DNA from 3 places in the Bradyrhizobium sp. UFLA06-24 genome. Region 2 is predicted to be linked to each of the others. Evidence: predicted binding sites of a transcription regulator. Region 2 holds the regulator's gene; each other region holds the start of a gene.
What was found. The regulator LexA, encoded in region 2, represses DNA repair genes until DNA is damaged. The targets are predictions, from matches to a motif close to TGTTCNNNNTGTGTTCNG.
Positions count from the first base shown of each region.

Region 1: IF809_RS18220 (ATP-dependent helicase) is a predicted target of LexA. The motif match lies at 3,789-3,806, and genes of this name have one in related genera.
Region 3: IF809_RS00225 (ImuA family protein) is a predicted target of LexA. The motif match lies at 3,095-3,112, and genes of this name have one in related genera.

Region 1 is NZ_JADFUE010000020.1:91,829-99,048, reverse strand. Features, by position in the region: gene IF809_RS18230 (LLM class flavin-dependent oxidoreductase) at 1-526, opposite strand, end outside; gene IF809_RS18225 (NADPH:quinone oxidoreductase family protein) at 623-1,603, opposite strand; gene IF809_RS18220 (ATP-dependent helicase) at 1,660-3,717, opposite strand; gene IF809_RS18215 (TMEM175 family protein) at 3,842-4,444, shown strand; gene IF809_RS18210 (YciI family protein) at 4,453-4,839, opposite strand; gene IF809_RS18205 (hypothetical protein) at 5,043-5,228, shown strand; gene IF809_RS18200 (substrate-binding periplasmic protein) at 5,239-5,952, opposite strand; gene IF809_RS18195 (ATP-binding protein) at 6,283-7,220, shown strand, end outside.
Region 2 is NZ_JADFUE010000031.1:18,958-26,177, reverse strand. Features, by position in the region: gene IF809_RS23440 (S41 family peptidase) at 1-165, opposite strand, end outside; gene IF809_RS23435 (alpha-hydroxy acid oxidase) at 474-1,601, shown strand; gene IF809_RS23430 (HAD family hydrolase) at 1,606-2,232, shown strand; gene IF809_RS23425 (hypothetical protein) at 2,397-2,594, shown strand; gene IF809_RS23420 (hypothetical protein) at 2,827-3,012, shown strand; gene IF809_RS23415 (molybdopterin molybdotransferase MoeA) at 3,170-4,381, shown strand; gene lexA (transcriptional repressor LexA) at 4,558-5,259, shown strand; gene IF809_RS23405 (hypothetical protein) at 5,429-5,623, shown strand; gene IF809_RS23400 (hypothetical protein) at 5,833-6,267, shown strand; gene IF809_RS23395 (ComEC/Rec2 family competence protein) at 6,278-7,220, opposite strand, start outside.
Region 3 is NZ_JADFUE010000001.1:44,758-51,977, reverse strand. Features, by position in the region: gene IF809_RS00260 (hypothetical protein) at 30-260, shown strand; gene IF809_RS00255 (hypothetical protein) at 395-562, shown strand; gene IF809_RS00250 (hypothetical protein) at 547-771, shown strand; gene IF809_RS00245 (DNA-binding protein) at 1,123-1,383, shown strand; gene IF809_RS00240 (hypothetical protein) at 1,489-2,391, shown strand; gene IF809_RS00235 (DUF6894 family protein) at 2,543-2,764, opposite strand; gene IF809_RS00230 (hypothetical protein) at 2,790-2,936, opposite strand; gene IF809_RS00225 (ImuA family protein) at 3,194-3,883, shown strand; gene IF809_RS00220 (DUF6504 family protein) at 3,801-5,309, shown strand; gene IF809_RS00215 (error-prone DNA polymerase) at 5,306-7,220, shown strand, end outside.

The sequences.
Region 1 (7,220 bases), on a different contig from region 2:
GCGTGCCGTGCTCGACGGGCGGATAGACCAGCTGATCCTTCAGCGCCGGACGCAGCTTGCCCTGCCACGTCACGGGCTTCTGGGACAGCAACGCGGCGAACAGGTCGAGCTTCTCCTCGAACAGCTCCTCGTATTTGCGCAGGTCGAAGCCGAACAGCGGAAAGGATTCCGTGAACGAGCCGCGGCCGAGGATCACCTCGGCGCGGCCGCCCGAGAGCGCATCCAGGGTCGCAAACCGCTGGAACACGCGAATGGGATCGTCCGAGCTCAGCACCGTCACGGCCGAGCCGAGATGGATGCGTTTGGTGCGTGCCGCGATCGCGGCCAGCACCGTCTCGGGCGAGGAGATCGCAAAATCAGAACGGTGATGTTCGCCGAGCCCGATGAAGTCGAGGCCGATCTCGTCGGCCAGCACCGCCTCGTCGACGACATTGCGGATCACCTGCGCATGCGGAAGCATGCTGCCTGAGGCGTCCTTCGTGACGTCGCCAAAAGTATCCAGTCCGAATTCGAGCGGTGCGATCATCGATCAGATCTCTGTGGGGAGGATCGACCAGATTTAATGGACCGCGCCCAAGCGACAAGGCGGCATTCGGAAATGCTCGGTTTCCGTTTGTGAGGCCTACGGCGCGATCCGCACGACCATCTTGCCGAGCGCAGAGCGCGTCTGCATCGTCCTGAACGCCTCGCGGAAATCCTCGAGCGCGAAGACGTGGCCGACCACGGGCTTCAGCCGGCCGTCGGCGAGCCAGCCCGTCAACTGCGCCATCAAGCGCTTCTGCAAATCGGGCTCGCGTGTGGGGATTTGAGCGAGATCGACGCCGAGCAGGGCGCCGCCTTTCAGCAACGGCAGATTGAACGGCAGCGCGGGGATCGCACCGCCGGCAAAGCCGACCACGAGATGGCGTCCGCGCCAGGCGATGGAGCGAAACGCCTGCAGCGAGATGTCGCCGCCGACGGGGTCGAAGATGACGTCGGCCCCGTGTCCGTCCGTCAACTGCTTGAACGTGTCGCGCCAGTCCGCTTGCGTATAATCGATCAGAGCGTCGGCGCCATGCGCCCGCGCGAATTCGCGCTTCTCCGGCGTCGATGCGGCTGCGATGACCCGAGCGCCGAGCAGCTTGCCGATCTGCACGGCCGCGGTGCCGGTGCCGCCGGCTGCTCCCAGCACGAGCAACTGCTCGCCCTCGCACAACATGGCGCGGGCGCTCAGCGCGTAGAGCGCCGTCAGATAATTGGCGCGAAACGAGGCGGCGACCTCGGCTGCGACACCGTCCGGCAAGGGATAGACCACCTCAGGATGAACGACGATTTCCTCGGCGAGCGCACCCGACCGCGTCATGCCCATCACGCGCATCCCGGCTTCATAGCCGCCCGGCCTGCCTGGCGCTTCGGCCACGATGCCTGCGAATTCGGTGCCGGGAATGAAGGGCAGGGGATCCCTGGTCTGATACCGCCCCTCGACTTTCAAACCGTCGACAAAGCCGATCCCCGCCGCCTCCACCCGGATGCGCAACTGGCCGGGCTCCAAAAGCGGAGACGGAACGTCCTTCAGCTCGATCTGATCGATAGGCGCATATTGCTCGACGACGACGGCTTTCATCTCGGACCTCTGGTGTTGCAGGCATCGTGGCAGATCCCGAGACCGGTTTCTTGCGTCTACCGCCACATCCCCCGCATCCGTGCGCCGATGTCGATCTTCGGACCCTGTGACGGAGCGCGCGGCGCGCCGGCCGCGACCTTCGGCCAGGCGGCGCGCTCGAACAGATAGACGAGCTGCTCCGGGATGAAGCGCGTGCGCGAGGCATAGACGTGGCGGTCGCCCTTGGCGGCCTGGCCGTGGACGAAGAAGCGCTGGGGAACGACGAGATGCAGGTCGTCCTTGGCACGCGTCATCGCGACATAGAGCAGGCGGCGCTCCTCCTCGATTTCGGCGCTGGTGCCGGCACCGAGATCGGAGGGCATGCAGCCGTCGACGACGTTGAGCAAGAATACCGATTTCCACTCCTGGCCCTTGGCCGAGTGGATCGTGGAGAGGATGAGATAATCCTCGTCGCGCAGCGGTGGTCCGGATTTGTCGCTGGTTGCATCCGGCGGGTCGAGCGTGAGCTCGGTCAGGAATTTCTCGCGCGAGGCATAGCCGCTCGCGATCTGCTCGAGCTGCATCAGATCGGCGCGGCGCGTCTCGGAATCCTCGTGGATGCGGTCGAGATGCGGCTCGTACCAGACCCGCACGCGCTCGAGATCCGCAGGCCATTCCGAGTAGCGCAGGTTCTCGACGGTGCGGACGAACTCCGTCCAATCGGTGCCGGTGCGCGGCGGCACGGGAAGTTGGCTCAGCGCACGGAGCGGGTTGGGACTTTCGGCCATCTGGTCGAGCACGCGCTGCGCGGTGGCGGGGCCGATGCCCGGCAACAGATGCAGGATGCGGAAGCCGGCGACGCGGTCGCGCGGGTTCTCGGCGAAACGCAGCAGCGCCAGCACGTCCTTGACGTGCGCGGCGTCGAGGAATTTCAGGCCGCCGAACTTGACGAAAGGAATGTTGCGGCGGGTCAGCTCGATTTCGAGCGGGCCGGAGTGCGAGGAGGTCCGGAACAGCACCGCCTGGTGCTTGAGCAGCGCGCCTTGCTCCCGGTTCGCCAGCACGGCCTCGACGATGTAGCGCGCCTGGTCGGCCTCGTCGTGCACGGTGACGAGCTGCGGCTTCTGTCCGGAGGTGCGATCGGTCCACAGGTTCTTGGTGAAGCGCTCGCGCGCGAGGCCGATGACGCCGTTGGCCGCTGCCAGCACCGCCTGCGTCGAGCGGTAATTGCGGTCGAGCGTGATCATCTCCGCGCGCGGCGAAAAGCTTTGCGGAAAATCCAGGATGTTGCGGACGGTGGCCGCGCGAAACGAATAGATCGACTGCGCATCGTCGCCGACGACGGTGAGCCCGCGCCCGTCGGGCTTCAGCGCTAGGAGGATCGAGGATTGCAGGCGGTTGGTGTCCTGATATTCGTCGACCAGCACGTGGTCGAAGCGGCCGCCGATCTCCTCGGCGATCAGCGGGTCGCTCATCATCTGCGACCAGTAGAGCAGCAGGTCGTCGTAATCGAGCACGTGCTGGGCCTGCTTGGCCTCGACGTAAGCGGCGAACAGCCCTTTCAGCTCGGCGGCCCAGCCGGTGCACCAGGGATAATGCGCCCCTAACACCTTCTCGATCTCCATCTCGGCGTTGACGCAGCGGGAATAGATCGACAGGCAGGTGCCCTTGGCCGGAAAGCGGCTCTCGGTCTTCGACAGGCCGCGCTCGTGCCGCACCAGGTTCATCAGGTCGGCGGAATCCTCGCGGTCGTGGATGGTGAAGGCGGGATCGACGCCGATCCGCTCGGCATATTCGCGCAGCAGCCGGGCGCCGATGCCGTGGAACGTGCCGGCCCAGGTCAGCGCATCGCGCATGATCGCGGCATTGTTCTCGCCCAGCACCTTGCGGGCGATGCGCTCGACGCGTCCGGCCATCTCGGCGGCCGCGCGGCGCGAAAAGGTCATCAGCAGGATGCGACGGGGATCCGCGCCCGCGACGATCAGGTGCGCGACGCGATGCGCGAGCGTGTTGGTCTTGCCGGAGCCCGCGCCGGCGATGACGAGCAGGGGGGCGCCCACGGTCGTGCCTTCGGCCACGCCATGCTCCACGGCGCGGCGCTGCTCCGCATTGAGCGTGTCCAGATAGGTTGCCACGAATCGCCCCGGTGAAAGACCGAGAATCGGCGATCCGCTCACGAATCGCAATGCGGCTGGACGAAACCGCTGAGAACACCTAGGGAAAAGGCGGCCCAAAGTTCCAGCCCTGGAGCACACCGGCATGACCGAGCGCAAGCCCGGGTCCAGGCCCGAACAGTTCGAAATGCGGCGGTTGGAGTCGCTCAGCAATACCATCTTTGGTGTTGCCATGACGCTTCTGGCCTACGACCTGCCCAAGGCTGCGGTGTTCGCCAGCGCGCCCGACTGGAGCGACCTTGCCAAAGTCTATTCCGGCAAGCTCGCGGGCTTTGCGCTCAGCTTCATCATCGCCGGTCTGTTCTGGATCAGCCATCACCGGCGGCTGGCGCGTCAACCCGTGGGGAGCCGCGGGGTCGTGATCCTCAATCTGCTATTCCTGCTCTCGATCGTGCTGCTGCCGGTCACAAACGGCCTGTACATCAATTATACCATGAGCAGCGCCGTTGCCGTGCTCTACGGTCTGCACCTCACTGCCATTGCCGGCCTCAATGGCTGGCTGTGGTGGACGATCCTGGGCGGCTGGGGGCGTGAGACCATTGCCTCCCTGTTTCCGCTGCTCGTGTTCATTCCGGGCACGATCGTCGCGAGCTTTGCGCCTGGGGTCGCGCCCTTCCTGTGGTTCATTGCCTTCGGCGGGCTGCTGATCCGGCGCTTCTATGGACCGTTGGGCGAACCGAATGCATAGGTTTCGTCCTACTTGTCAGCTGCTGTCGCACCGAACCCATCGGCAGGCACGTAAAGCTTGACCGGGCGGATCTCATAGACCGCACTCGGATTGACCGCACGCAGCTTCCGCGCCGCCGCGATCGCCTCTTCATCGCTGTCGTATTCGACGAGATGGAAGCCGAGAAGCTGCTCTTTGGTCTCCGCAAACGGGCCGTCCAGCACGATGCCGGCACCGGGGCCGCGTAAGGTGCGGGCCTTTCTCGTGCCATCCAGGCGGGCGGCCGGTCCGAGGTGTCCGCTGGCCCTCAGGGGCGCCTGAACCTCGATGACTTTGGCCACGACAGCGGCGTCCTCCTGCGGCGTCCACGACAACAGCTCGTCTTCCACGTGGTAGGCCAGGATCGCGTAGAGCATCTTCACCTCGCTTGTTTTGGGCGCGCAGCCCGAAGGACGTATGATCGCGGCCGATGCCGACAATCCCGAAGGACCAAAATATTGCATCGCGCCTGCGCGACGAAACCATCCTGAAACCCGATTGCCGCCTTCGCCGGTGAACGCCGTCCGGAGACGCGGCGACTGATGGCCACAACAACGGTCGAATCTCATCGGAGGCGGCAATGTCGGGTCATACCATCAAGATCATTTGCGATGCACGGCGGGCAGGGAAGTCGGAGCCAGCCGATCTGCAGGATCAGGCGGGCCATCACCGCTATTACGGCAGCTCCGCCGAGAGCGGCGGCGAGCGCATCGTCGAAAGCCGCCGCGGCAAGCGCCCGTCGGTTCTCGCCATATTCGGGTTCTGAACCGGCGTTGTCACCGCGTGCTCAGGACCTGCTTGACGAGCGCCTCGCGTAGTGCCGCGAGCTCGCCGCTGGCTTCCATCTGCGCGATCACCCGCCCAACCTTCGGCACGAGGTCGCGGTGGCGCTCGTGCAAATAATGGTAGATGCTGATGCGCTCCAGCGGCGGGGAGAGCGGATATATCCTGGTCTGAAGATTGAGCTTGCGGACCGCGGCCAGCCCGCTGAAGAGGTCGGTGACCATCACGTCGAAACGATCGGCATCGAGCATCTTGATCATGCTCTCGAGGCTCGTGGTTGCCGTGACGCGGTCCATGCCGCGCGTGCCGGCTTCCGACGAGCCGACACCGCGGACGATGCCGATGCTGTAGTTCCTGATCGAATTCCAGCCATCCACGTCGAAATGGAGCCTGGTGGTGAACACCGCGGGTTCGATGTAGTTGATGGCCGGCGTGACCTGCAGCAGCGTCGGATAGTCGCGAGACAGCGTTCCGATCCGCTGGATTTCGCCGTCGACCTCGCCGGCGCTCGACAGCGCCAGCGCCCGCTTGCCGGGAACGTCCTCGAATTCGAGCTTGATGTTCAGCTTGGCGTAGACGGCCCGCAGCATCTCGCCGCCGACATACTGATCCGGGATGTCGGCGATCCGCGCCAGGCGGATCACCGACTGCGCGGAAGACGAGCCTGCTATGCACAGCGACAGGCAGATGACGAGTATCCGCCACATGGCGCCTCTCTGGTCGGTGCGCGCTACCACTGGCTTCGGGTGTTCGCACGATCTACCGAAGATGGCAGCCGCGCGGAGTCACAAAGGCCACCGAGTCGCCCGCATGCGGGCGACTCCGGATTTTCACCGATGTCATTCTAGCACGCGAGATGGTAGTTTGCGCTGATATCCTGCTGCTGGGCGCAAGATATGACCCCGCCGACCTCAGAGCGCCCAAGGGCCGACAGGATTGCAGCGCGCATCACGCGCTGAGGGAGTATCAAACCGCCGAATTGCGCGTGGTTGACCGGCTGGCCGGAGAGGGTGTCGCCGTATTCGGGGATGGGATGCATGGGCAACGCAGGTGAGAAGAAACCCGATCGCGGCCGTGCTGTTGCGCCGGCGGCTGCGAAGCATCTGACCGGCATCGGAGCCAACTTCACGCCCACGATGCTCGCGCCGCTGCTGTCGCGGATTTTCAACTGGTCGCGCAGCGGCATCGGGCCGCGCCTGCTTGCCGCCGTACTGCTGTTCTCCTCGATCGTGACCCTGACGCTGACCGCGCTCCAGCTCTATCTGGACTACGATCGCGAAGTCGGTCTGATCGAGACGCGGCTCGAGGAGGTCGGCCGCAGCACCACCGCGAGCCTCGGCGAGAGTCTGTGGAATCTCGACCAGAACCAGCTCAAGCTCCAGCTCGACGGCATCCTGCGGTTGCCCGATATCCGCGCCGCCGAGGTCCGCGAGATTGCCGATCGCCCCAATCCCATCCGTGTCGCCGTTGGTGAGCGAAGGAGCCGCTCGGTCGTGACGCGCGACTATCCGCTGACCTATACCGTGCAAGGGAGCGCGCGTACCATCGGCGTGCTCCATGTCGAGGCGACGCTGAGCGATGTCTACCAGCAATTGCTGCACCGGGCGCTGGTCATCCTGGCAACCCAGGCGGCAAAAACGTTCGTCGTCTCGCTGTTCATCATCTACATGTTCCATTTTCTGGTGACGCGGCATCTGGTCGCCATCGCCGAGTTCGTCAGCAAATACAGCCTGGCGAGGCCGCCGCCGCCGTTGCATCTGGAGCGACGGCCGCCCCACCATCCCGACGAACTGGACAAGGTGATCGAGGCTTTCAACGCCATGTGCACGAACCTCGAGCAGGCCTATGGCGAGTTGCGCGAGGCCAATGCCAATCTCGAGCGCGACCTGACCATCCGCCGGCGCGCCGAAGCGGACGCGCGCGCGAGCGAGGAGCGTTTCCGCGATTATGCGGAGACCGCATCCGATTGGTTCTG
Region 2 (7,220 bases):
CTTCACCCGCTCGAACACTTCCCCGAACAGGTTGAGCTGGGAATAGGCATCATCCGTACCCGCCGCCGCCCGTGCCGCCCACAGCCCGCCCTGCGGACCGGATACGAGGAGGGTCAGGCAAGCTCCGGTGAGCGCGCCCAGGGGGAACAGCAGGGTTTTCCGCATGGAATGGGTGGCCTTTTCGCTTAGCGGTTCTTTTTGAGGCTTGGCAGCCGCCATGCAAATGGCGATCCAAGCCGGTTCTCACAATATCATTCTGGTTTCTTCAAGGCCGGCCTGCCACGCCGGCGGGTACGCGGTAAAAATCCCTTCGCCCTGAACCTAAACATTTGGCAACGTTCGGAAGACCGGCCCCGGGAGAGCGGGAATCGGCCGCCGAGCCACGCCTCGCAGCTATGCGATTTTAGGATGGTTTTGGAGGGCCGAACCGGATAGGCGATGGCATAAGGCTTCAAATTCTCGGGAGGACAACAATGAACGAAGCGCTCCGGCCGGAACGGAACGTCGAACTCGGCGCCAGCAACGAGCCGTTCCAGAACCTGCACGAGTTCATCCGAAAGGCCCGCGCCAATCTCAACCAGAATGCCTGGGACTACATCGTCGGCGCGGCCGAGACCGAAACCACGATGCGCCGCAACCGGATGGCATTGGACGAGATCGCCTTCCGCCCGCGCGTGCTGCGCGACGTGCGGAAGGTCGACGGCTCGGTCGAGCAGTTCGGCCGCAGGATGCGCCTGCCCGTGGTGCTCGCGCCCGTCGGCGCGCTGGAGATCTTCGATCCGCACGGTGCGGCGAGCGTTGCACGCGCCGCCGGCAGCTTCGGGGCGTCGCACATGCTCAGCTCCGTCTCCGAGCCAGGCCTGGAAAAGACCGCCGAAGCCGCTCCCGATGCGCTGCGCATGTATCAGCTCTATGTCCGCGGCGATGACGCGTTCGTTGCCGACGTCGTCAGCCGCGCCGAGAAGGCCAATTATGCGGCCTTCTGCCTGACCGTCGACACCGCCCATTACAGCCGACGCGAGCGCGACATTGCCAAGCGCTATGTACGCGAGAGCCGCCTGCGCGCCACCGGCGGCGATTTCCAGAAGGGACTGGAATGGCGGACCGTGAAGATGATCAAGGACAAGTTCAGGATTCCGCTGATACTCAAGGGTATCGCCACGGCCGAGGACGCGCAGATCGCGGTCGATCACGGCGTCGAGTGGATCTACGTCTCCAACCACGGCGGACGCCAGCTCGATCACGGCCGCGGCGCCATGCATGTGCTGCCCGAGATCGTCGATGCCGTGAAGGGTCGCGCCCGGATCATGGTCGACGGCGGCATCTGCCGCGGCACCGACATCGTCAAGGCGATCGCCGCCGGCGCCGACCTCGTCGGCATCGGCCGGCTGCAATGCTGGGCGCTGGCCGCCGCCGGCGAAACTGGTGTGGCGCGCATGCTGGAACTACTGGAGGACGAGGTGCTGCGCTGCCTCGGTCTGCTGGGCGCCACCTCGTTCGCCGAGGTCAACAAATCCTGCCTGCACCCGGCCACAGCAACCAACGCGCCGAGCGTGTTCAGCGCGTTCCCGCTGTTCGACCACGAGCCTTACCGGTACTGACGCAATGACTTCGCTTTCTCCCGGCAGCGCGGATGCGCTTCTGTTCGACCTCGGGCGCGTGGTGCTCGACATCGATTTCTCCAAGGCGATCGCCTGCTGGGCACAACACGCGGGGTGCAAGCCCGAAGCCATCGTCGCGCGCTATGTGCGCGACAGCGAGGCCTATCGGCTGCACGAGGTCGGCAAGCTCAGCGACGAGGACTATTTCGCCTCGTTGCGCGCCTCGCTCGGCATCGGCATTTCGGATGCGCAATTCCTCGAGGGATGGAATGCGATCTTCGCCGGCGAGATGCCCGAGATCGCGGAGCTGCTGCCGCGCGCGGCGAAACGGATGCCGCTCTATGCGTTCTCGAACACCAATCGGCCCCATGTGGACCATTTCTCGAAGGAATATGCCGACCTGCTTGGCCATTTCCGCGAGATGTATCTGTCCTCCAGCATCGGCCTGCGCAAGCCGGACGCCGAAGCCTTCGACCATGTCGTCGCCGCAATGGGCATACCGGCAAACCGGATCGTGTTCTTCGATGACCTTGCCGAGAACATCGAAGGCGCGCGGGCCCGCGGATTGCAGGCCGTGCACGTGACGTCGCCCCTCGACGTCGGGCATGCACTGAAGGAGCTGGGGATCTGATCTGGCGGCTCCGATCTTTCAGGGCGGCGGCTGCAGGAACTATTTCGCCCAAAGATGTGGAACCAACTCACTTTGTGCATTTTTATACAGAGTTCCGGGAACGAATGCCTGCTTCCGGGACTCATGAGTCCGTTGGGAATTCTACATCGGACGGACGTATCGACGTGTTGGGCAAAACCTATCTCACCAGGCAGGCCTCCCTGCTGATGAAATTCGCCAGAACCACCTCGGATTCTGAGCTTTCCGCCAAGCTGATCAGCAAGGCTGCCGATCTGAAGGCCCAGGCCGATCCGATGCCCGACAGGGATCAAGGGCTCCAAGCACCGGACGTGACGTCGAACGTGGATCCGACGAGGTCGTGATCCGCACGGGCGTGACGGCCAAAGGCATGCGGCTCCGCGGCAACAACGCCTGATTGCCGCCTTTCTCTGCTTGTTCCCGCTCTGAAACTGCGCTCCTATGCTGCATTGCAACTCGTGGAGGTTGAAATGCGCGCCGGCGTGCTTTCGAAGGACGCCGTATTGGACCTCGTGGGGGCGATCTACGACGCTGCGGTCGAACAGGGGCGCTGGTCGAGCGTGATGGAGCGCATCGATGAGCCGTAGGCGGTCGCGTACTGTTTGGCATCTACGCCCCGGCAACGGTCTTTCGAGCCTGCTGTCGCCGCGCATCGATCCCGCCCGCGTGCACGATCTGCTTGGCTGGGCGCCGCGCAATCCTTTGTTGCCGCTCAGCGTCGGCAGGACGCCGGGCGCGCAGTCATCTGTCGAAGATTTTTGACAAGACCGGCGTCAGCCGGCAGGCCGAGCTGGTGCGGCTGTTGATGCAGAAGTAGCTCACGTCAGCGCCCGCTTACCATTTTGCCTCGCGGCGCGCTCTCGGCTAGAACGCTTGCCGCAACGTGATCATTGCCTCGCCCAAGCAGGAGCTTTCACCCGTGGCCCTCATGCCGGTTTCCGACGCGCTCGCCGCGGTGCTTGGCGGCGCGGAGCCGCTGCCGGAAGAAATGATTGCCCTCGATGAGGCCTTCCATCGCGTGCTTGCGCGCGATGTCGCGGCGCGGCGCACGCAACCGCCGCAAGCGATGTCAGCGATGGATGGCTATGCCGTCCGCGCGGCAGACGCGGCAAGGGTGGACGCGCAGCTCACCGTCATTGGAGAGGTCGCGGCCGGACGGCCCTTCGCGGGAGCTGTCGGCGCTGGTGAAGCGGTACGAATCTTCACCGGCGGCGTCGTTCCCGATGGCGCGGACGCCGTCGTCATCCAGGAGGACACGGTCACAGACGGCAAGCGCGTCACGATCAAAGAGGCTGCGACTCGCGGCCGGCACATCCGCCCCGCAGGCATCGACTTTCACGAAGGCGACGTGCTGCTCCGTCAGGGGACCCGATTGACCGATCGCGGGCTCGCGCTCGCAGCCGGCATGAACCACCCGCAGCTTCCCGTTCGCCGCCGTCCGAAGGTCGCGATCCTCGCCACCGGCGACGAGCTGGTGATGCCGGGCACCACCCCCGGTCATGGCCAGATCGTCTATTCCAACGGCTATGCCCTGCACGCGCTCGCCCGCAGCGAGGGCGCCGACACAATCGACCTTGGCGTCGCCGCCGATACGCTCGAAGCCACCACCGCGGGCATCCGCCGCGCGCGCCAGTCCGGCGCCGACATCCTGATCACGACCGGCGGCGCCTCGGTCGGCGACCACGATCTGGTGCAGCAGGCGCTCCAGGACGAAGGCACCTCGATGGCGTTCTGGAAGATCGCGATGCGGCCGGGAAAGCCGATGATGCACGGGCGGCTCGGGGCCATGCGCGTGATCGGCCTGCCTGGCAATCCCGTGTCATCCTACGTGTGCGGTTTCCTGTTCATGGTGCCGCTGATTCGCGCGCTCTCAGGCCATTCGCTGGTTCATCACTGCCGTGAACGCGCGGTGCTCGGGCGCGATGTCCGCGCCAACGACCAGCGCGAGGATTACCTCCGCGCGCGTCTCGAAGTACGCGACGATGGCACGCTCATCGCCGTTCCCGTCGATCATCAAGACTCCTCGCTGCTTGCGAATCTCGCTGCGGCACAGGCACTTCTCGTGCGCCCGCCGTTCGCGCCCAAGGCCGAAGCGGGAGCGCCTTGCGAGGTGCTGCGACTGCCTGTTTGAACACAGAGTTCGCAACCGTTCCGCGAACTTTGTCGCGTTCACGGTAAATTAAGCAGTTGCGGAACATGTATCGAACATATAGTGTCCGTTCATGATTTGTTTCGAGCATGTAACGGCTTGTCGCTGACTTCAGCGTCTCGGAATCGAACGACATCGTCAGGGGGATTTTGGTCGAGATGTTAACGCGCAAACAATACGAGCTCCTGCGGTTCATCAGCGAGCGGCTGAAGGAAAGCGGCGTGCCGCCCTCCTTCGACGAGATGAAGGACGCGCTCGATCTGCGTTCGAAGTCGGGCATCCACCGCCTGATCACCGCGCTCGAGGAGCGTGGCTTCATCCGCCGCCTGCCGAACCGCGCCCGCGCGATCGAAGTGATCAAGCTGCCCGAGCTCCAGGCCGCCGCCGGCAACCGCCGCGGCTTCACCCCGAGCGTGATCGAGGGCAATCTCGGCAAGGTGCGCACGACATCGAGCCCGCCCGCCGACGAGGGCGAGCGCCCCGTCGCAGTGCCGGTGATGGGCCGCATCGCGGCTGGTACGCCGATCGAGGCGCTGCAGACCCGCAGCCACACCATCAGCGTCCCGCCGGACATGCTCGGCGCAGGCGAGCACTACGCACTCGAAGTGCGCGGCGATTCGATGGTCGATGCCGGCATTCTCGACGGCGACATGGCGCTGATCCAACGCAACGAGAGTTGCGACACCGGCGATATCGTGGTCGCGCTGATCGACGACGAGGAAGCCACCCTGAAGCGCTTCCGCCGCCGCGGCGCCTCCATTGCGCTCGAGCCGGCGAATGCCGCCTATGAAGTCCGGATCCTCCCGCCCAACCGGGTGAAGATCCAGGGCAAGTTGATCGGGCTGTACCGGAAGTACTAAGCGCTCTCGCGCGAGCAAACGATGGAGCGGACGATTGTCCGCTCCGGCTGTATAGTCTTTCTGGTTTTGCACAGATTATCCGGCCATCTCTCCAGCGCTAAATCCTCGGCAGGCTGCAACGAAGCGAAGCCTTCATTGCTTCAAAGGCCTTGAGACCGAGGAGACCACCATGCGCAAGATCATCCTGAGCACCGTCACGACCGCGCTGATCGCCGCGTCAGCGCCGAATGCCTTCGCCGCGCAACCGCAGCATCACCTCCGCAAGGCGCAGCAAGCGACAAGCCAGCAATCCCGCAACGCCCTCAACTCCGTCCAGCAGTCGGCCTGGCCATATTCGGGCTGGTCGGCACCGGCCGGACATTGATGCTGCGGATATTGATGCAGAAGGTCCGCCGAATGCACCGGAGCAGGCTTTGTTCCTAGGCGTTCGGGAAAGATATTGTGATTATCGCCAGCGGACCCAAGCCGCAGATTTGCCTACAACCAAGCAGAGCCTCGCAGACTTACACTCTGATAGAGGCCTGTGCCTCCAGGACAGAGGCGCGGGTTGCTATCCTGATAGAGGAGCACCCGATGTGTGACTATAGCCTGCATGCCGTCGCAACGCGTCCCGCAGAAGTCGGCGAGACGATCGTCACGACAACATTCCGCGGCACCTCGACACGCGGCTTCGCCTCCGAAGCCGACATGTCCGTCGCGGTCTGCCTGCTGCCGGGAACGGAGCTCGCCTTCGCCGATAACGTCCGCTACGACAACAGGTGGATCTGGACGCGCACCGTCAACTCGCGCGTCGGCAAGTTCGGCAAGATCGATCCGCACGTTCCCGATCGTCATCACGACGCGATCGAATTCCCCGATGGCAAATATGTCTTGGTGACCCAGCTCGTCGAAGGCCAGCGCGCCACCGTTCTGCAACTGCCCGTGACCCAGCCGCTCGGCGAGCGCGAGCACAAGCCGCAGATCATCGCCGACAGTCGTCCGACACCGCCGCGTCTGCCGATCGGCTGAAAGACCGGTTTTAGTCCTCGGCCTGGAAGTCGGCCTCCGACGGAGTTGCGTCCCGAGCGCGTGGCGCCGCCGACCGTGGCATGAGGGTCAGTTCGAAATCTCCTTCGCCGGCTGCCGCCGGCGACCAGGGGCGGTTTGCGCCCCTCGCCCTTACCGACTGGACCGCGAAACCGTCGCCGCGCTGCGTCAGCGCCAACGCGCCTTGTCGCGCAAGACGCGGCCGATCGACCACCATCGCGGCGCAATCCGGCGGTGCCGGCCTTGATGTCACCACCAGCGCGGCCCGAGTGCAATCATCGGCCAGCGCATCGCTGTGCAGCGCCAGCGCGATCATGCGACCATCGGCGAGTGGCGCCACGCAACCGGACTCGTCGCACGACACCCCGTCACCGAGCGCGGCACTGCCGGCATCGCGCGGGTCAGCGTCGGCCGCGAGCCACTCCTTGAGCAGAAAAGCGTCCTTGTTCGTCCTGATCAGATGCAGCTGCCCGTCCCTGCCCCGCACCGCGACGTTCTGGCCGTTACCGGCAACGAGAATGTCGGGCTGCCGAACCGACAGGGCCCAGATCGTTGCCGCCACGAGCACGAGCGCACCCGACCAGCGCAGCGGCGTGCGCAGCAGGCCCATCAGGACGAGGCCGAGGCTCGCAGCAACCAGCGGCGCAGTACCGAAGGCGGCGACATGGCCGACCGCGCCTGGCAATGCCGCCACCCAGCGCGTGACCACAATCATCCAGTCGATGCCAATCCCCATCAGCCACCAGAACACACCGTCCAGTCCGAATGGTGCTGCGAGCAATCCCAACAGCCCGGCCGGCATCACCAGCGCGGAGACCACCGGCATCGCAGCGAGATTGGCGAGCACGCCGTAGGGCGTGACGCGATGAAAGTGAAAGGCGGCGTAAGGCGTAGTGGCGAGCCCCGCGATCATCGAGGCCATGAACAACATCGCG
Region 3 (7,220 bases), on a different contig from region 2:
TTATTGCAAGCTTGTTCGTGGAGTGCGTGATGTTGCTTTCCGAAAGATTCAGTGACCGGACCATTTCCAATATGGACGTGGCACTTGAGCGGGCGTGCAGGCTCATGCCCTCGGCCTTCGAGGGCCATCCCGCCCGAAGATTTGTCGCGGAAAAGATCGTCGAATGCGCCTCGCGGCATACGCAGACGCTCGGCGGGCTCACGGAAGCGGGCAGACGGGCCGTGGCTGAGCTTGCGGCGGAGATCGTTGAGCAGGATTGATGGCCGGCCCTTCCGCGTAAAGACAGCTCCTATCCAGCGACGGCTCCTCTTTAAGGTTGATGAGTGAGGTTAACGTCAGCCGCGCTTTGTCGGCAATGATCTGGTCCGCTATCTGCAATGTGCAGAAGACCGGAATGCTGGACAAAACGCGGGACGTTCCGTTACGAGCTGACGAACATCGGCGCGGGGACGATTACTTTGTGCCGATCGTGTTTTTCAGTGCTGCGGCTACCGCGATGATCGCCTGGATAGCGGCGATAGCCTGGGCAAGCTGGAGTTTGATCACTTGGATTTTCTGGTAGATGAAAAAACACCGCAGGAAGATTTTACGGGTCTGTCCGACCATTTCATCACGCGCATGTATGAGTTCATCCGCGATCAGGTCGCGGCCGATGTGACCTCAGGTACCCGGCTTGTCGGGCTGCCGGCCAGACAGCGCGCTGACAGGCTGTTTGCCGAGATCAATCGTCGTGGTCTTTACTGCAAGCCGATCGATTGGCCGACGGCGTAGCCGGGCTATCGGTGCGCCGGGCATCGTTGCCATCGACATTGACCTGATCAGTGCCAACAGGGCGGGTTGTTTGACCTGCAGCCAAGGTCTGCCGACACACGCGCGTATGTCCCGCCGGAATCGTTGAGAATGTTTTGCGCCGCAGCATTTTGCGTTTGATTCCGACCTACCAAAAAAGGACAATCAGGCTTTCCCGAAGGTGCTGTTGGCCAAGTAACGAGTACCTTTGACGCGACCGACTACCTGTTTTTGGCAACTGCTCCCGCAGCCGCTGAACGAGTTCTCAGGAAATTGCCTGTCGCGACGGCCCCCTTCGTCCTGAGGGTGGGGACATCAGCAATGGGAGGAGACATGCAGACAGAAGCAGTCCCGCAGAAAACCGAGCTTGATCTCGCCAACGACATCCTTGAAGGGGCCGACGCCATCGCCGAGTTTCTCTTTCGCGGAACGAGTGATGATGAGCGCGGTCGCAATCGTCGGAAGGTGTATCACCTGGCTCAGTCGAGCCGGCTTCCGCTCTTCCGGCTTGGATCTTTGCTCTGCGCGCGCAAATCAAAATTGCTCGAATTCATATCGAGCCAGGAAAACCGCGCGCTTGGCCCGAACGATTAGGACATGTCCGCAGGGATGGGTGGCCTCAAGACCAAGCGCATGATTGGTTTTTCGGCTATTGCTAGCCAATGAAATTCAAACCTGCACGGGAGCGACGACTGAAGAATGTCCAGGTCGAAAATCGATCTCAGTGATCCCTTCATATCTGCAATTGCTAGCCAGTATAGTCAGCAAGCTATTGTTGCCCATAATCAGGCTGCAACAAAGGACAATGCGGTACGTCCCGTTTATGCATTGAACGAGCGGTCAGGAGCCGTAGAGCATGTCGGCTCCTGCGTTTTACTCAGGATAGAAAATCAGTTCTTCGGACTGTCGGCGTCACACGTTTTTGACCGGATCGGAAGCCATCCGCTCAACTTCGGACATGGTGACAGGCTTCACTTGTTTGGAGGGGACCGCTTCAGCAGCGCAAGAGGACCTTCAGGCTCTCATCAGGATGATCCGATTGACGCGTCGGTTTTTCACTTCAAATCGGACGTCCCGGAGGAGATCGTTCCGAGCTTCCTGAATTTGCAGGATCTGGACATTGTGCCTGCCGATCGAAAACCTGAGTTCTACGTGGCGATGGGCTACCGCGTCTCAAAATCCAGATCCAATTCGAAGGGACACAGTGCAAGGCTCGATCGCTATCCGACCATGGAGCTTGACCACGATAAGTATGAAACCCTTGAACTTGCGAGGGAGATGCACATCCTGCTCGCGCATGAGGATCAGGCCCTGGTTGGTGGAAACTGGCAGACGACGCCGTCCATACGAGGCTTCAGCGGAGGCGCCATTTTTCGCGTGGCGGGTTCATCGCCGTTTAATCGCGTGACAGAGCCCGGGATGCTGAACATCAGGTTGGCAGCTATCCTTATCGCTCGAGTCGGCAAACGCGAGCCATTCGTTACAGCGGCAATCGGTACGCGCCTTGGCATCTATTTTCAGCTTATCGATCACTACTTACCTGAATTAAAGCTGCGCGACATTCTTGCGTCAGAGCTTGCAAGGCAACTCAACACTGACTGACACTGCTTTGGCGTCGCGCTGTGCATTTCAGCTTGCGGAATTATACGGGCGCGTGGCACTCCGCGAAGCGTAGCGCGCCCTCGGTCCGCGTGTGTCACCGAAGGTACGTACCTTTCTTTCATTTCCGGAATATGATTTTCAGCGGAGCGTTTCATACGGTGGTGGATGCGAGCGGGACCTGAAACAGCTCCTTGTCCCATTCGTCGCGAACGGAGATGAAGTTTTCTTCCCTCACAGCGTCCGGGTTGGCGGTGCCCAGTTGGTGCGCCAGGAAGTTCGCCCGGTCTTTTGCCGCGCTGTCGTCCGCAAGCTCCTGGCCGATCAGGTCGTGGGCTGGGGTCGAACCGAGCAGGTGGAAGCGATACAGCGGCATGTGATTCACAGATGCAGACAGGGCGTCACTCCATCTTCGCCTTGTCTTTTAGATCGCGGATACGCGTTTCGGCTTCTTCTCGGGATTGGACGATCTCAGACCAGTCGTCAGTTCGGGCGAGTGCGCTCAATCGCTTGAGCTCGGCGAGCTGCTCAGCTGTCGGCTTTTCCATGAAAGGGCTCCTTCGAGCACCAACCCTCATTCATTTCCGCCGTTCCTCGCCTGCTGACCTGGCTTTCTGTCAGCGCCTTTCGGTAAGACAATACAGCCAAAGAAAATGTTCCTCTTTCAATGACTTAAAAGATTCATTGACTCCTTGCCCGCGGCTGATGTTCTCTATTTGTTCTACTCTAGCCCGGTCACCTTTTGATGCTATCTGCTTCGAGCCCTTCTTCTGCTGTCGCCGAGCTCCGCCGGAAGCTCGACCGGATGGCCATGGGCGACGCTCTGGAAGAGCGGAAGACGCTTGCCTTTGGCATTGATGCGATTGATCGCTGGCTGCCGGGTGGCGGTCTGGCACTCGGTGCACTCCATGAAATCTGTGAGCAGGGGACCGATGGCGCCCGCGCTTCCCTCTCAGCTTTGTTCGCGGCTGGCGTGCTGGCGCGACTGCCGGGTCCGGTCATCTGGTGTCTGCATAGTCGGGACCTGTTCGCGCCAGCGCTCGCCCGCGTCGGCCTTCATCCGGACCGCGTGATCTACTGCGAGACCTGGAAGGACGCGGAAGTTCTGCCGGCCATGGAAGAGGGCTTACGGCACGGTGGTCTGGCTGGTGTCGTGGGCGAACTCGTCAGGCTTCCCCTCACCCCGTCGCGGCGGTTGCAACTGGCGGCAGAAGCGTCGGGCGTTATTGCTTTTGTGTTGCGCCGCTCGGGTCCGAAAGCTGATGAGCACAATGCGAGCTTCTCGCGCTGGCGTATCAGCGCGGCACCGTCTGGACCAATGATCGATTTTGATATGGGACGCGCGCGCTGGCAGCTGGATCTGCTGCGCTGCCGCGGCGCCGAGGCTAACTCCTGGACGGTGGAGGCCTGCGATGCGTCGGGTCGTATCGCTGTTCCTGCCGAGCTGGGCGACCGATCGCCTGCGCCGCAGGAATGGCGGCTTGCCACCGCCTGAGGTGCCGCTGATCACCGCCAGTCAGCAGGGCAACCAGCGTCTGATTGCGGCAGTGGATCAAGCAGCGCGGCGCCTGAAGCTGCGGCCAGGCATGACGATTGCGCACGCGCAGTCTCTGGTACCCAATCTCGTCATTCAGGATGCGATGCCAATGGAAGATGAGGCGGGTCTTGCGCGGCTTGCGCTCTGGTGCACGCGCTATTCGCCCCTGGTCACGCCTGATCCACCCGATGGCGTGTTTATCGATGTCGCAGGCTCAGCGCACCTCTTTAAGGGGGAAGCCGCGCTTTTGCAGGATCTGAAGGCGCGCATGACGGGCTCGCGCATCGAAGCGCGTGTGGCTGTTGCCGATACGCCAGCCTGCGCATGGGCGGCCGCGCGTTTCTCGAAAGAGGAGATCGTCGCACCTGGCCGGGCGTCGGACGTATTGGGCGCGCTGCCAGTCGAAGCGCTGCGCCTTGACCGCTCGATTGTCGAGAGCCTGCGCGATGTTGGTATCGAGCGGATCGCGCAACTGGCGACCAAGCCGCGCGGCGGGTTGCGCACGCGATTTGGTGCCGAAGTGCTTCTGCGGATGGACCAGGCGCTTGGTGCGTCTGCGGAAGTGCTGACGGCACTGGTGCCACCTGAAGTGCCGCGCAGCAAGATGCGCTTTGCCGAGCCGCTCGGTGACCCGGAAGATTTGCAGCGCGTCATCGCCATTCTGTGCCAGAGCCTGGCTGAAGATCTGGAGCGGCGGGGCGTGGGCGCGCGCCGGCTCGATCTCGTCTTCATGCGGGTGGACAATATTGCGCAGGCAGTCCGCATTGGAACATCACGCCCCAATCGTAATGCGCCGCATTTGGCAAAGCTGCTCGGCGAACGTCTGGTACTCGTCGATCCCGGATTTGGCATCGAAGAGGCCACTCTCACGGCATCATGGATCGAGGCACAGACCGAAAAGCAGATGGTCGGCGCGCATGTCGGAAAGCCAGGCGAAGACATCGATGTGAGCGATCTGGTCGACCGCCTGCGCGTCAAGCTGGGCGCTGAGCGCGTCTTCCGGGTGGTGCCGGTCGAAAGTGACATTCCTGAAAGGTCGCTCAAGCGCGTGCCGGCCATGGCGAAGTCAGGCGGTGCGAACTGGCCGGACGATCTGCCGCGGCCGTCCCGTCTTCTAACGCCGCCCGAAATCATCAATGCGGTGGCGGAAATTCCGGATGCACCACCACGTTTCTTTGTCTGGCGTAAAGTCCGCCATCGGATCACGAAAGCTGACGGGCCCGAGCGCATTCTCGGCGAATGGTGGTTGAGCGATCAGGAGATTGGCCTGCAACGCGATTATTACCGCGTCGAAAATGTACAGGGTGAGCGCTTCTGGCTGTTCCGCGACGCGCCGGCCTCGGAAGGTGGCCGCTGGTGGCTGCACGGGATCGGTGAAGCATGAGCTACATCGAGTTGCAGGCGACCAGCCATTTTTCATTTCTGCGCGGGGCATCGAGCTGCGAAGAATTGTTCGCAGCGGCGGCTGTCCTCGGGATTTCTGCCATTGGTATCGTCGACCGCAATTCGCTTGCCGGCATCGTGCGCGCTTATGAAGCGGCGAAAGTGACGGGTACACGTCTGATCGTCGGCTGCCGGCTCGATCTCGAGGATTTCCCCTCGATCCTTGTCTACCCGACCGATCGAGCGGCTTACGGTCGTCTGTGCCGTCTTCTGACCTTAGGCAAGAGCAGGGCCGGTAAAGGCAGATGCGCCCTCACCTTCAGGGATGTCGAGGAATGGTGCAAGGGGCTGATCGGAATCTTTGTCACCGATAAGCCGCACGACACCTTGCCGGACGAGCTGAAGAACTTTCGCGCCGCATTCGGCGATCGCGCCTATTGCGCCCTCACCCGCCGCTTTCGTCCGCGCGACGCTGCGCACATGGAAGCCATTGCACAGGCTGCGAGCAGGGCCATGGTGCCAACGGTGGCAACCGGCGACGTTCTCTATCACGCACCTGAACGACGGCTTCTTCAGGATATCGTCACCTGCATTCGCCTCAAGACCACCATCGACAGGGCCGGTTTCCTGAAGGAAAAGCACACCGACCGCTTTCTCAAAGCGCCTGATGAGATGAAGCGGCTGTTTCGCCGCTATCCGGACGCCATCCGCCGGACGGAAGAAATTGCGGCACGGTGCACGTTCTCCCTCGATGAGCTGACTTACAGCTACCCGACGGAAGTCCTCGAAGATGGGCTTACGGCTCAGGAACGACTTGAGAAGCTGACATGGGAAGGTGCCGCGCAACGCTATCCGGAGACATTGCCGGATAATGTCGCGATGCAGCTGCGACATGAGCTGAACCTGATCGAGAGGGTGCAGTACGCACCTTACTTTCTCACGGTCGACAGCATCGTTCGCTTTGCCCGCTCAAAGGGCATTCTCTGTCAGGGGCGCGGATCGGCGGCCAACTCAGCTGTGTGTTTCGTGCTCGGCATCACCTCGATCGATCCGGTCCGTCAGGGGCTCCTGTTCGAGCGTTTCGTCTCGGAGGAGCGACGCGAGCCGCCCGATATTGACGTCGATTTCGAGCACGAACGGCGCGAAGAGGTCATTCAGTGGATTTATGAGACCTATGGAAGGACCCGCTCCGCCCTGACCTGCACAGTGACTAGATATCGCGCGCGCGGTGCGGTGCGCGAAGTCGGCAAGGCGCTCGGCGTACCGGAGGACATCACGGCAGCACTTGCAAAGCTGACCTGGGGCTGGAGCGATGAGGGTGTGTCGGACGCCGAACTGAAGGAGCTGAACCTCAACACGACCGACCGGCGCCTGCGCATGACGCTAGGCCTTGCGAAAGAGCTGATGGGGACGCCACGGCATCTCTCGCAACATCCGGGTGGCTTCGTGCTGACGCTGGACCGCCTTGATGAGCTGGTGCCGGTCGAACCGGCCGCCATGGAAAACCGGCAGGTCATCGAGTGGGACAAGGATGACATTGACGCGCTGAAATTCATGAAGGTGGATGTGCTGGGTCTCGGCATGCTGGGCTGCATGCGACGCGCCTTCGATCTGCTAAAGGCGTCCAAGGCCATCGATCTCGATCTGGCGACGATCCCGGCCGAAGATCCCGCTACTTACGCGATGATCCGGAAGGCCGATACCGTGGGCGTCTTTCAGATCGAAAGCCGCGCCCAGATGGCAATGTTGCCGCGCCTGGCGCCGACGCGTTTTTATGATCTCGTGATTGAAGTCGCGATTGTACGGCCTGGTCCCATTCAGGGCGACATGGTGCATCCCTATCTGCGCCGTCGGGAAGGCAAGGAGCCGGTTGTCTTTCCCAGGCCTGAACTCGAAAAAGTCCTTGGCAAGA